Regions from separate parts of the Lysinibacillus sp. NPDC096418 genome, predicted to be linked through region 1. Evidence: riboswitches for the same ligand, from Rfam matches in the RefSeq annotation. Region 1 holds a riboswitch; the other holds the start of a gene.
What was found. Region 1 has a riboswitch for cyclic di-GMP ahead of ACIQZG_RS06150 (NPCBM/NEW2 domain-containing protein). Riboswitches for the same ligand answer to the same signal wherever they lie in the genome.
Positions count from the first base shown of each region.

Region 2: another riboswitch for cyclic di-GMP. It lies ahead of ACIQZG_RS01270 (hypothetical protein); the one in region 1 lies ahead of ACIQZG_RS06150 (NPCBM/NEW2 domain-containing protein).

Region 1 is NZ_JBIWEY010000004.1:103,421-108,893, reverse strand. Features, by position in the region: gene ACIQZG_RS06150 (NPCBM/NEW2 domain-containing protein) at 1-1,816, opposite strand, end outside; cyclic di-GMP riboswitch class I at 1,959-2,042, opposite strand; gene ACIQZG_RS06145 (metallophosphoesterase) at 2,511-3,350, shown strand; gene ACIQZG_RS06140 (nitroreductase family protein) at 3,436-4,065, opposite strand; gene ACIQZG_RS06135 (winged helix-turn-helix transcriptional regulator) at 4,199-4,537, shown strand; gene ACIQZG_RS06130 (ABC transporter ATP-binding protein) at 4,661-5,266, shown strand.
Region 2 is NZ_JBIWEY010000001.1:260,600-266,072, forward strand. Features, by position in the region: gene ACIQZG_RS01260 (bifunctional folylpolyglutamate synthase/dihydrofolate synthase) at 1-1,263, opposite strand; gene ACIQZG_RS01265 (bifunctional folylpolyglutamate synthase/dihydrofolate synthase) at 1,260-2,552, opposite strand; gene ACIQZG_RS01270 (hypothetical protein) at 2,928-3,332, opposite strand; cyclic di-GMP riboswitch class I at 3,429-3,532, opposite strand; gene ACIQZG_RS01275 (valine--tRNA ligase) at 3,657-5,473, opposite strand, start outside.

The DNA of each region.
Region 1 (5,473 bases):
GATACGTATCACCTTTAGACGTTTGAGAAGCATAGATTTCGAACTCTTCAGCGAACCCTTTACGGTCAGATTTTCTTGCCCCATACATGATTCTGTTTAGTTTTACTGCTTCTTTGAATTCTACTTCTACTTCATTTGTGAAATCAGTTGAATTACCTTTATTCGTTTCCCAATAAGTATCTAGGTCGCCATCAATGGCGTTTCCAATTACGGCACTACCATAGTTACCCGCATTGTTTCGAATACTCTTAATGTTGTCATTATCCACTTTAAATAATTTGGAGTAGTCTTCATTAGCGTAATGCTCAAATGGTTTTGTTGCAGCTGTAGTTGCTTCTACTTTTTCTTCATTTAGTAGTACTTTGGCGTTTTCGAAGTCCTCCTTATACAGTTCATATAGAGGATGTGATTGAGCACTTTGCTCTAACGCTTCTAATTTTTCTAACGTATGGAATTGCTCAGATACTTTATTTTGGTGTTCGTCCGTAAACAAGTTGTCAATCTTATTAGATATACTATCTTCTTTATAGAATCTGAATTCTGCTGCGAACGGTCTATCTGTATATGCTTTCTTGAATTTAAACTTGATTCGTTTAAACTTTGTAGGTTTAAATTTGAATTCTAAGAAATCACTTGTTCTTACCGCTTCGCCACTAGAAACAAGTTGGAATGTTTCCCCTTTACTAGTTTCAGATGTGTAAATTTCGAATTTTTCTGGGAAGCCTTTTTGATTCACAGATCTAGCTAAAAAGGCTATTCGATCTAGCACTTCTGCTTGATTTAATTCGAATACTACTTCATTTGTAAAGTTCGCAGCATTGTTCTTGTTTGTTTCCCAATGAGTGTTTGGTTGATCATCTAACATAAATTCTGGTTTTGTAGTAGGATAGCTACCACCATTTGTTGTTACTTTTGATACGTTAGAATTTGGCATTCTGAACGTGTCACTATAAGCATTTTCGAATTCTGTGCCATAGCCTTTTAATTTTGAAACAGTTGCTGTAGTTGATTCGATATCCTTTTGATTTAGAAGGGATCTAGCATTTGCTATATCTTCTTTAAATAGAGAATAGAGTGGATGAACTTTTGCCTCTTCTTCTAATTTATTTAAAGCATCTATTGTATTAAACGATTCGTTTACAGTACTGAATGTATTATCTGTAAATAGGTTACCCATTTTGTCAGATACTTGGTCTTCTTTATAGAATAAGAACTCCGAAGCACTTGCCCAATCTTGATTTGCTTTTTTATAGATAAACTTTAAACGTTTAAATTCAGTGGGCTTAAATTGGATTTCAACAATATCTCCTGTAGAACCTTTATATTCACCAGAAGAAACTAATGAAAAGTCATCACCTTCATCTGTAGATGAACTGTAGATTTCAAACTCTTGTGCAAAACCTTTACCTTTCGCGCTTGATTGACGGGCAGCGTAAACAATTCGATTTAATGAAGTTGTTTCGTTGAAGTTAAAGATAACCTCATTAGTAAAAGTTGCATTATTGGCCTTACCTGTTTCCCAATGGGTATTCATATCACCATCGATTGCTTTTGAAAGGGGAGATCCAGAGTAGTTCCCGCCGTTGTTCGAAATTGATAGGATATTAGATTTGTCCATTTTAAAGACTTCATTATATGTATTTAGTAAGTCACTTCCGTATAAATAAAACTTACTTACACTAGCATTACTTACTTGTTTAATGTTACTTGTTGTTGTAACTTTTGTTTCTTGATTTTGATCAGCTAAGACATTAAATGGTGCACCGACTAAACTTAAAGCCATAGCCGCGGCTGTTGCAATTTTAATTACCTTCATTTAAATTTCCTCCTGATGAATTATTCCAAAGATGTACATAAAAAAACTACTCAATAAGAGTAGTTTTTTTCCTATAAATGTTTCATAAAAATAGTGTTACCTAATTATGAAACTATAGAATAATAAAAAGTAGAATGTACTCTTCGGTAGCTGGCTGACATAGTAATAAACCTTAGCCCCTATAGCTTTGCGTCCCTAAATTTCTCTAGGTTTGCCTATTTAGTTTACAGCTAAACAATATCATATTAAAATTTTGCTCCCAAGGACAAATCGTACTATATTTTATTGCTACAAAAGCAGGTAATATAGCTGAAATATCATAAAGTTGGAAAATTAATCTATCTGATGTAATAGGAAATAAGGAGTGTGATTCCATTATGGTGAACTTTTTTGTAAATCTAGGGTATTACCTGTGACGCTAATCCCGAAGGAGTTACGCTGGCTCCACTTCAATCAACAAACGCTTTATTCAAAATGTTAACCCCACCTTTTGGTGATGAGCAGATTTAATGATCATTTATGACGAAGTGGTTGAGAATAGGGGGAATGGTTAATTGACCTATAATCTTCACAAAATGAAGATGCTGTGTAATTCTTAGTGGTCAAATTATTTGTATCATTCATCGAGTTGTGACACAGTTGTAACATCCAACGATTATATTAATATAGAAATTCAGTATTTGAGGGGAAAAGAATGCGAAAGTTTTTTAAATTTTTACTTCTATTGCTTACAGTAGGAGTGTGTGTTTTTGTTTATGCAACATTTATCGAATCGAAGTTACTAACTGTTAAGTCACATGAATTTTCATATACACCGCAGAGCAAGGAAAAAGGGACATCCATTAAAATTGCTCATTTTACTGATACGCAAATAGGCGAATTCTTTAGTATGGATCAGTTCAAGAAAGTTGTTAAGAAAATTAATAAACAAGAGCCCGATATGATTGTTTTTACAGGCGATTTATTTGATATGGGTGCTACGGAAGTGGAGATTCAAGAGATTATAGCTCTCTTGAAAGAAATGAAAGCTCTTTATGGGAAATTTTCGGTGTATGGTAATCGAGATGTAGGGGGCGGTATGGAACGAAATTACGAACGCTTACTAACGGATGCTGATTTCACTCTTTTAAAAAATGAAGAAACAACTATTACTTTGTCGAACGGGGAAGAGCTACTTATATATGGATTAGATGACGCACTGTTAGGTTCTCCAGATATAGCTGATATAAATAAAGTGCTTTCTCGAAATGAAAATACACTTGTGTTATTACATGAACCAGATGTAGCAAAACAATTTGAATCAACGGAGCATGCTATAGTTTTGGCTGGCCATAGTCATGGAGGGCAAGTATATTTACCATTTATCGGACCTCTCGCTACTACTGCTTTAGCTGAAGAATACGTGAAGGGATGGTATACCCTTTCTGGGAGCCAAAATCCTAATTTATATGTGAATTCTGGAATTGGTAATACAAAACTACCATTTCGTTTAGGGAATATCCCACAAGTGGCACTTATAAATTTAAGCTTTTAAGAACACAACGTTTATTCGAATAAATTAAACAAAAAATCAGCAGAATCAAAATGTGATTCTGCTGATTTTGTATTTACAAATGATTTTAGATGAAGCGAGCAATATCTTCTAATGGTAGACGCGATGATCCAAATGCTGGTGCAGCCGCTTTACCAATAGCGATAAGTACGATTGGGAATTGATTTTCAGGTAATTCAAATCGCTCTGCAAATTTCACTTTGTCAAAGCCACCCATCGTTACTGTATCAAAGCCTTTTTCTTTTGCAATAAGCATAAGTTGCATTGAAATTAGACCTGCATCAAAAGATGCGATGTTTTGTCTTACTGCTAATGGAGCAGCAGGGTACATGCGCTGCGTATTACTAATTGTGATATTCTTTTGTTCTTCACCCATATGTCCTTCAGTTACATTTTGAGTGTAGATTTTTTCTACGTTTTTGTACATTTCAGCATCACCTAAAACGGCAATAACTGCTGAAGATGTTTCAATTTGTTCTTGATTATTAGCAATTGCACGAAGTTCTTTTTTCGTAGCATCGTCTTGAATAACGATGAATCTCCAAGGTTGTAGGTTACTTGAAGATGGAGCACTTGTTGCTTCAGTAAGGATTTCTTCAAGTTCTTTTTGCGTCATTTTAAAGGTAGGATCGTATTTACGAACTGATTTTCTCTCGTGCATAATTGTATATAAATCTTTAGTTGTTGTTGTTGTCATTGTATTTCCTCCTCTAAACTTACTAATGATAAGTTAATAAATAGAATCTTACCATTAGTAAGTTTGTGCGTCAAATAAAAAATATTATGTGTTACAATAGGAGAAAACCAATTCACAGGCGGGAGGTTATTATATGACTCAACCGAATTGTACACATATATGCAGCAACTACCATCAAGCGATTGAATTTATAGGGAAACGATGGATGGGCATGATTATTTATACTCTATTATCAGGTCCAAAAAGGTATCACGAAATCCACGCTACGATTCCTGGAATATCAGACCGTTTACTTACAGACCGTTTAAATGAGCTTGTAAATGCAGGCTTAATTAATAAGAAGTTCATCGATTCTTCTATAAAAAAAGTGGAATATGAGTTAACACCTAATGGTTTAGCGTTTCAAGAAGTCATTAAGTCGATTCAAAAATGGATAGATCTATGTGACTTTGAAAAGACAACAAAGGAATAATAACAAAAAGCTCATTACCACAAGGATGTTTGTTTGCACCGCGTTGCGAGATGGCAACACCTGAATGCCAGCAAGCACCACCTGAAATGCGAAAACTTAGGGATGGAATGGTGAGGTGTATTCATGCAACTTGAAGCAAAGAACGTTGGATTTCAATACGGGGACGGTCCGTGGTTATTCCAAGGGGTCAATGTTACGCTAGAACCAGGAGAAATCGTTGGCATTACAGGTCCGAGTGGACGAGGGAAAACGACCTTTTGCCGCATATTAGCGGGTTTTGAGTCACCGATTGAAGGTGCCGTGCATTTTAAGGGTGCACCATTACCGAAGGGTGGATATCATCCTGTTCAAATGGTTCTCCAACACCCTGAGAAGGCGATTAATCCAAAGTGGAAAATGCATAAGATTCTTAATGAAGGATATCAACCGGATAAAGAATTATTAGACTTATTAGGGATTGAGCAAGAATGGCTAACACGCTGGCCACACGAGCTATCTGGGGGCGAATTACAGCGCTTTTGTGTAGCTAGGGCATTGGGACCGAATACTCGCTTTTTAATTGCAGATGAAATGACGACAATGCTCGATGCAAACACACAGGCTCAAATCTGGCATGCAATCATGGAAATCGCTGAAAAGAGAGAAATGGGCATACTTGTTATCACACATGAATCCAAGCTAATGCAAAGACTTTGTCATCGTGTGATTGATTTTAATGAATGGGGTTAAAGAAGGAGGTTTCTTGAAAAAGAGACCTCCTTTCATGCTGTTGATAAAGTATTTTGTCCATAGAAATTACGTGAATAAATTGTTCTTAAAAGTGGTCTCTACACTAAAATCTGTACAGAAATAGTGTTTGGGCTTATTTGAATTCGCTAATACGTGTACGGATTACGTTCGTTTATAATGTTTTTTACTATGTTATTTTTTAACTAC
Region 2 (5,473 bases), on a different contig from region 1:
TCACTGTGAGTCATTTTTTAATAATGAATTTCGTATTTCTGCAAGTAAGTATAACGAACCTGATACGATTGTCTTACTATGCATTTGAGATTGATCTTTAATAAATGCCGTGCAGTCTTGTAAAATATATTTTTCTTTAGCGTTTGAAAGCTGAAGCAATTGTTCTGCTGGCATAGCTCGAGGATTGTCTATATCCACGAAATAAAAACAATCACTTACCTGCTCAAGATGACGTAATACTGCCTTTACGTCTTTATCGGCAAGTATACCGACGACAAATGTAACGGACGCATCTGGTAAGTCCTCATGTATCGTCGCGACAAGCTTCTCTGCACTAGCAGGATTATGGGCCCCGTCTAAAATAATATGTGGCAACACTTCTTCATAGCGCCCTAACACAGTTGCCTGTTGAACACCTACAATAATACTTTGAAGGCTAACAGGTATATTCAATGCAGGAGCCACCTCGAAAAAAGCTGTAATCGCAAGTGCCATATTACTTGCTTGATGTTGCCCTTTCATTTTTCTTTTAAGAATCGTAAGTGTTAGACCGTTTTCATCATTCGTATACTTTTCACCTGTAGTCGACTGCTCAATGTAAAACTGATCGCCCAACTCTAGTACATGTGCATTTTTCTTACGTGATTCCTCATAAACAGCAGCCTTTGCTTCTTGAGGCATTTCACCGATAATGACAGGGCGATTTTGTTTAATAATACCTGCTTTATGATGCGCAATACTTGCAATGGAGTTCCCTAAAAACTTTGTGTGCTCTAGCGCAATGCTTGGAATAATGGAAACAATCGGCGTTACGACATTCGTGCTATCAAGCAAACCACCCATCCCTGTTTCAATTAACGCCACATCAACATGACTATTCACAAAATGTAAGAAAGCTACTACCGTCAGCAATTCAAAATCAGTCAACTTTCCGCTTAGTCCAGCCTTATGCATTTGCTCAAATACGCCGTCCATCTCTCCCGTAGTAATGGATAAACTTGCTACTTGTATTTGGTCATGTACATCTAAAATACAAGGCGACATAAACTTACCAACACGCAAACCATGCTCTTTCGCAATTGCTTCTATAAAAGTAAGCGTAGAGCCTTTACCATTTGTACCAGCTATATGGACCACTTGAAACTGTTGCTCTGGATTCCCTACCAATGATAATGCTTCTTGAATTGCTGTCAGTCCAGGTTTGATGACATCATCACTTTGTACCGACCATTTCTCTTTATAGCGATCAAATTGCGGAATCATCCTACTACCTCCAAGAGCGCTTTACGTGCTTCCGCTATAAAATATAAAGAACCGGTAATGATCAAAATATCAGCCTCTTCTTTTCTCTGTATTTCCGCATCAATAACTTGCTGCCAATCTGAGTTATACACTTTTTGGGGATGCTGTGATAACGCTGCTAATTGCTCTGCTGGCATAGCATTTGGTAAAGAAATTTGCGTAAAGGCCATCGAGTTTGCTACTTCATCCATTAATGCAATACTATTGGCGTGATCCTTATCAGAAAGCGCTGCATAAATAAAGTTATAGTTTCGATTTGGATAGACATCTTTTAATGTTTGGATCAGTGCTGCTGTACCTTCTGAATTATGTGCACCGTCTAAGACAATATTATTGGCAACTTGCTCAAAGCGACCTGCCCACTGCGCTGTTTGTAGTGCCTTGCGTATAGTAGTGTCTGAAATTTTTACATGACCTTTTTCTTGTAGCACTAACATCGCAGTCATTGCAAGACTAGCATTTGCTACTTGGTGTAAACCTGCCATTTTCAATACAATATCTTGCATCTGCACCTCTTGATTTTCATAATCGAAATGCTGCATCCTTTCATATTGTTGTTGCGTCGTAACCTTAAAATCTTCCCCTAAGATACGACACTCTGCATGACGTTCTTCTGCCACTTTACGTATGACTGCAAGCGCATCTTCATTTTTCACCCCAACAATAACCGGTACATCTTCCTTAATAATGCCTGCCTTTTCAAAAGCTATTTTTGCATACGTGTCTCCTAAAAAAGCGGTATGCTCTAATGAAATCGTCGTAATTATAGAAACAAGAGGTGTAATGACATTTGTAGCATCTAAACGTCCGCCAAGACCTGTTTCAATCAACGCAAAATCAACATGAGCTGCAGCGAAATATTGGAACATTATTAACGTTATCACTTCAAAAAAACTTGGATAATCGCCGTTGTAATGCGTTTCAACAATATGTGCCACCGCATTCATGTACTGCAAGAATTGTGCATCAGGAATCTGTACACCATTAATTGTTATACGTTCGTTGACACATTCTAAATGCGGTGATGTAAATGCCCCTACTTTATAGCTTGCCCCCTCTAGCATTTCACGTAGCGCATTTACAGTGGAACCTTTACCATTAGAACCTGCTAAATGAATTACTTTTAGCTGATTTTGTGGATTATCTAGATAAGCCAGCACCTCACGCATCATTACTAATGGTGCACGTTTATGGTCAACTGCCTTTAATTTGAAAATAAAATCTGTACATTGTTCCATCGTTGTAAACAAACCAAACACTCCTTATGTATGCAATAGCTCTATTTTAGTACAAAAGTTGCCTCACACACACACAATTCGCACTCAATTTAAAAGTGGCTATCCAAAAAGTCTCTTTAAGCTTAACATCTAGCTTTCTATATGGTAAAAAACCGCTGCGCTTTCCACGGACACAGCGTCAGTCGCAACCCTCACTACGCGCGATTCGTTGCGTCTTACATCTTGTGCATACTCCTGCCGCTACGTTTCACTCACGCTTTCGTCGTGAAAAATGTTCCCGCAGGAGTCTACGCGGATTTTTACCTATATATCAAAAAACAGTATGCCGGAAGTACTCTCAGCATACTATTTTTACTTTTAGGACTGCCCCTTTTAAATTGAGGATAACTATTGCAACTGATACTCCATTCCAAGCAGAGCACCCATATCAGCTAAGATAATCTTCGCATCTTTATTTAAATAAGGATGAACATCTGATCTTTGAACTAATTCAAATGAGTTCTTTAATGTTCTTTTTAACATAGATATATCAAAGTTCGAACAATATTCATTGATTTTATTGATTGTTAATAAATCTGCACGTGTTAATTTATTGTTTGTTCCGTCGTTTACTTTGCTATCCGAAATTACATGCTTGATTAACACTTTCGCATTTGCATTAAGGAGTCTATAGTATTTTGCTTCTGATAATTTAAGGAGATTTATCTCTATGATTGCTCTCGCATTAACAAATTCTAAATTATCACAGGCCGTATTTACTTTCGCAATGGTTGTTCCTATATTTCCAGACATCAGTAACCTCCAACATTTAACATTACTTTATTGCATAATAAAAGGCCATTCTAATTACGATAGAATAGCCAAGAGAATTATTAATAAATCCTTTTCTTTGGTAACCAGGCGATCATAGCATTTCAGATTAAAAATAATCTTTATACCTTAGACCCTAGGCTTTGCGCCCTGCCTTTTCAAGCAGTTTGCCTTTGTCTATTATACTAAGTTTAAAATATCATACTATACAAAAAGACCTATTTCAATAGATTTATTTCATTACAAATCACACAAATAGCAAAAAACAGCGAATGACCAAAAATGTCATCCGCTGCAATAAATTAATTACATATTTTTCAGTTCTTCTAAACGTTTTAGTACTAACGCATGTTTGCTTTCATAATCTGCTAATTTCTCACGTTCAGCATTTACTAAAGCTTCTGGAGCTTTTGAGACAAATTTTTCGTTTGAAAGCTTTCCAGACACTAACTTAACTTCTTTTGCCCATTTTTCTAACTCTTTTTCAAGACGAGCAATTTCTTCTTCTAAGTTAATGAGGCCGACTAGAGGTAAGAATAGCTCTGCTCCCGTTACAACAGCTGTCATTGATTGACCTGGTGCTTCTAAGCCTTCACCAATCGTTAACGTTTCAGGGTTACAGAATTTTTCTAAATACGCTTTATTTGCTTCAAGTACACTTACAGTCGCAGCATCTTTTGCTGAAATGAATAATGGTACTTTTTTGCTCATAGGTGTATTTACTTCCGCACGAATATTACGTACCGAACGTATAATATCCATAAGCAATTTCATATTATCCGCTTCTTCTGCGAAGTGTAAGTCATCACGAACTGTTGGCCATGCTGCCACTGTAATAGACTCACCTTCGTGTGGTAAGTGTTGCCAAATTTCTTCCGTAATAAATGGCATGAATGGGTGTAATAAACGCATCGTTTGATCTAACACGTACGCTAAAATTGAACGCGTCGTTTTCTTCGCGGCTTCATCATCACCATTCATTGGTAATTTCGCCATTTCGATATACCAAGAACAGAAATCATCCCAAATGAAGTTATATAGCTCACGGCCCACTTCACCAAACTCATAACGTTCTGCTAAAAAAGTAACGCGTTCGATTGTTTCATTTAGACGAGTTAAAATCCACTTATCTGCAACAGATTTTTCACCAGTTAAGTCGATTTCATCATATGTCATGCCGTCCATGTTCATTAATGCGAAACGAGAGGCATTCCAAATTTTATTGGCAAAGTTCCATACCGACTCTACTTTTTCTGTTGTGTAGCGTAAATCTTGACCCGGTGATGAACCTGTTGCTAAGAAGTAACGCAGTGAGTCAGCGCCGTATTGTTCGATCACATCCATTGGATCTACACCATTACCAAGTGATTTACTCATTTTACGACCTTCGCCATCACGTACTAAACCGTGAATTAATACATCTTTGAATGGCCGTTCACCCGTAAATTCAAGCCCTTGGAAAATCATACGTGATACCCAGAAGAAAATAATGTCATACCCAGTTACAAGCGTACTTGTAGGGTAATAGCGTTTGAACTCTTCGCTTGCTTCATCTGGCCAACCCATAGTTGAAAATGGCCATAATGCAGATGAGAACCAAGTATCAAGAACGTCTTCATCTTGCGTCCAGTTATCAGCGTCAGCTGGCGCTTCTTTTCCAACGTAAATTTCACCTGTTTCATTGTGATACCATGCTGGGATTTGGTGACCCCACCATAATTGACGAGAAATACACCAGTCGCGAATGTTTTCCATCCAACGAGAATATGTGTTTTCAAAACGAGAAGGTACAAAGTTTACTTTGCCTTCCTCATCTTTTTGAAGTTCAAGGGAAGCATCTGCAAGTGGTTGCATTTTAACGAACCATTGTGCTGAAAGGTAAGGTTCTACTACTGCGTCAGTACGTTCAGAGTGACCTACAGAATGCATATGTTCTTCGATTTTAATTAACACGCCAGCTTCTTGTAAATCAGCAACGATTTGTTTGCGGCATTCAAAACGATCCATACCGTTATATTTGCCCGCAAGCTCATTCATTGTGCCATCTTCGTTCATTACTAAAATACGTTCTAAATTATGACGATTACCAACTTCAAAGTCGTTCGGATCATGCGCTGGTGTCA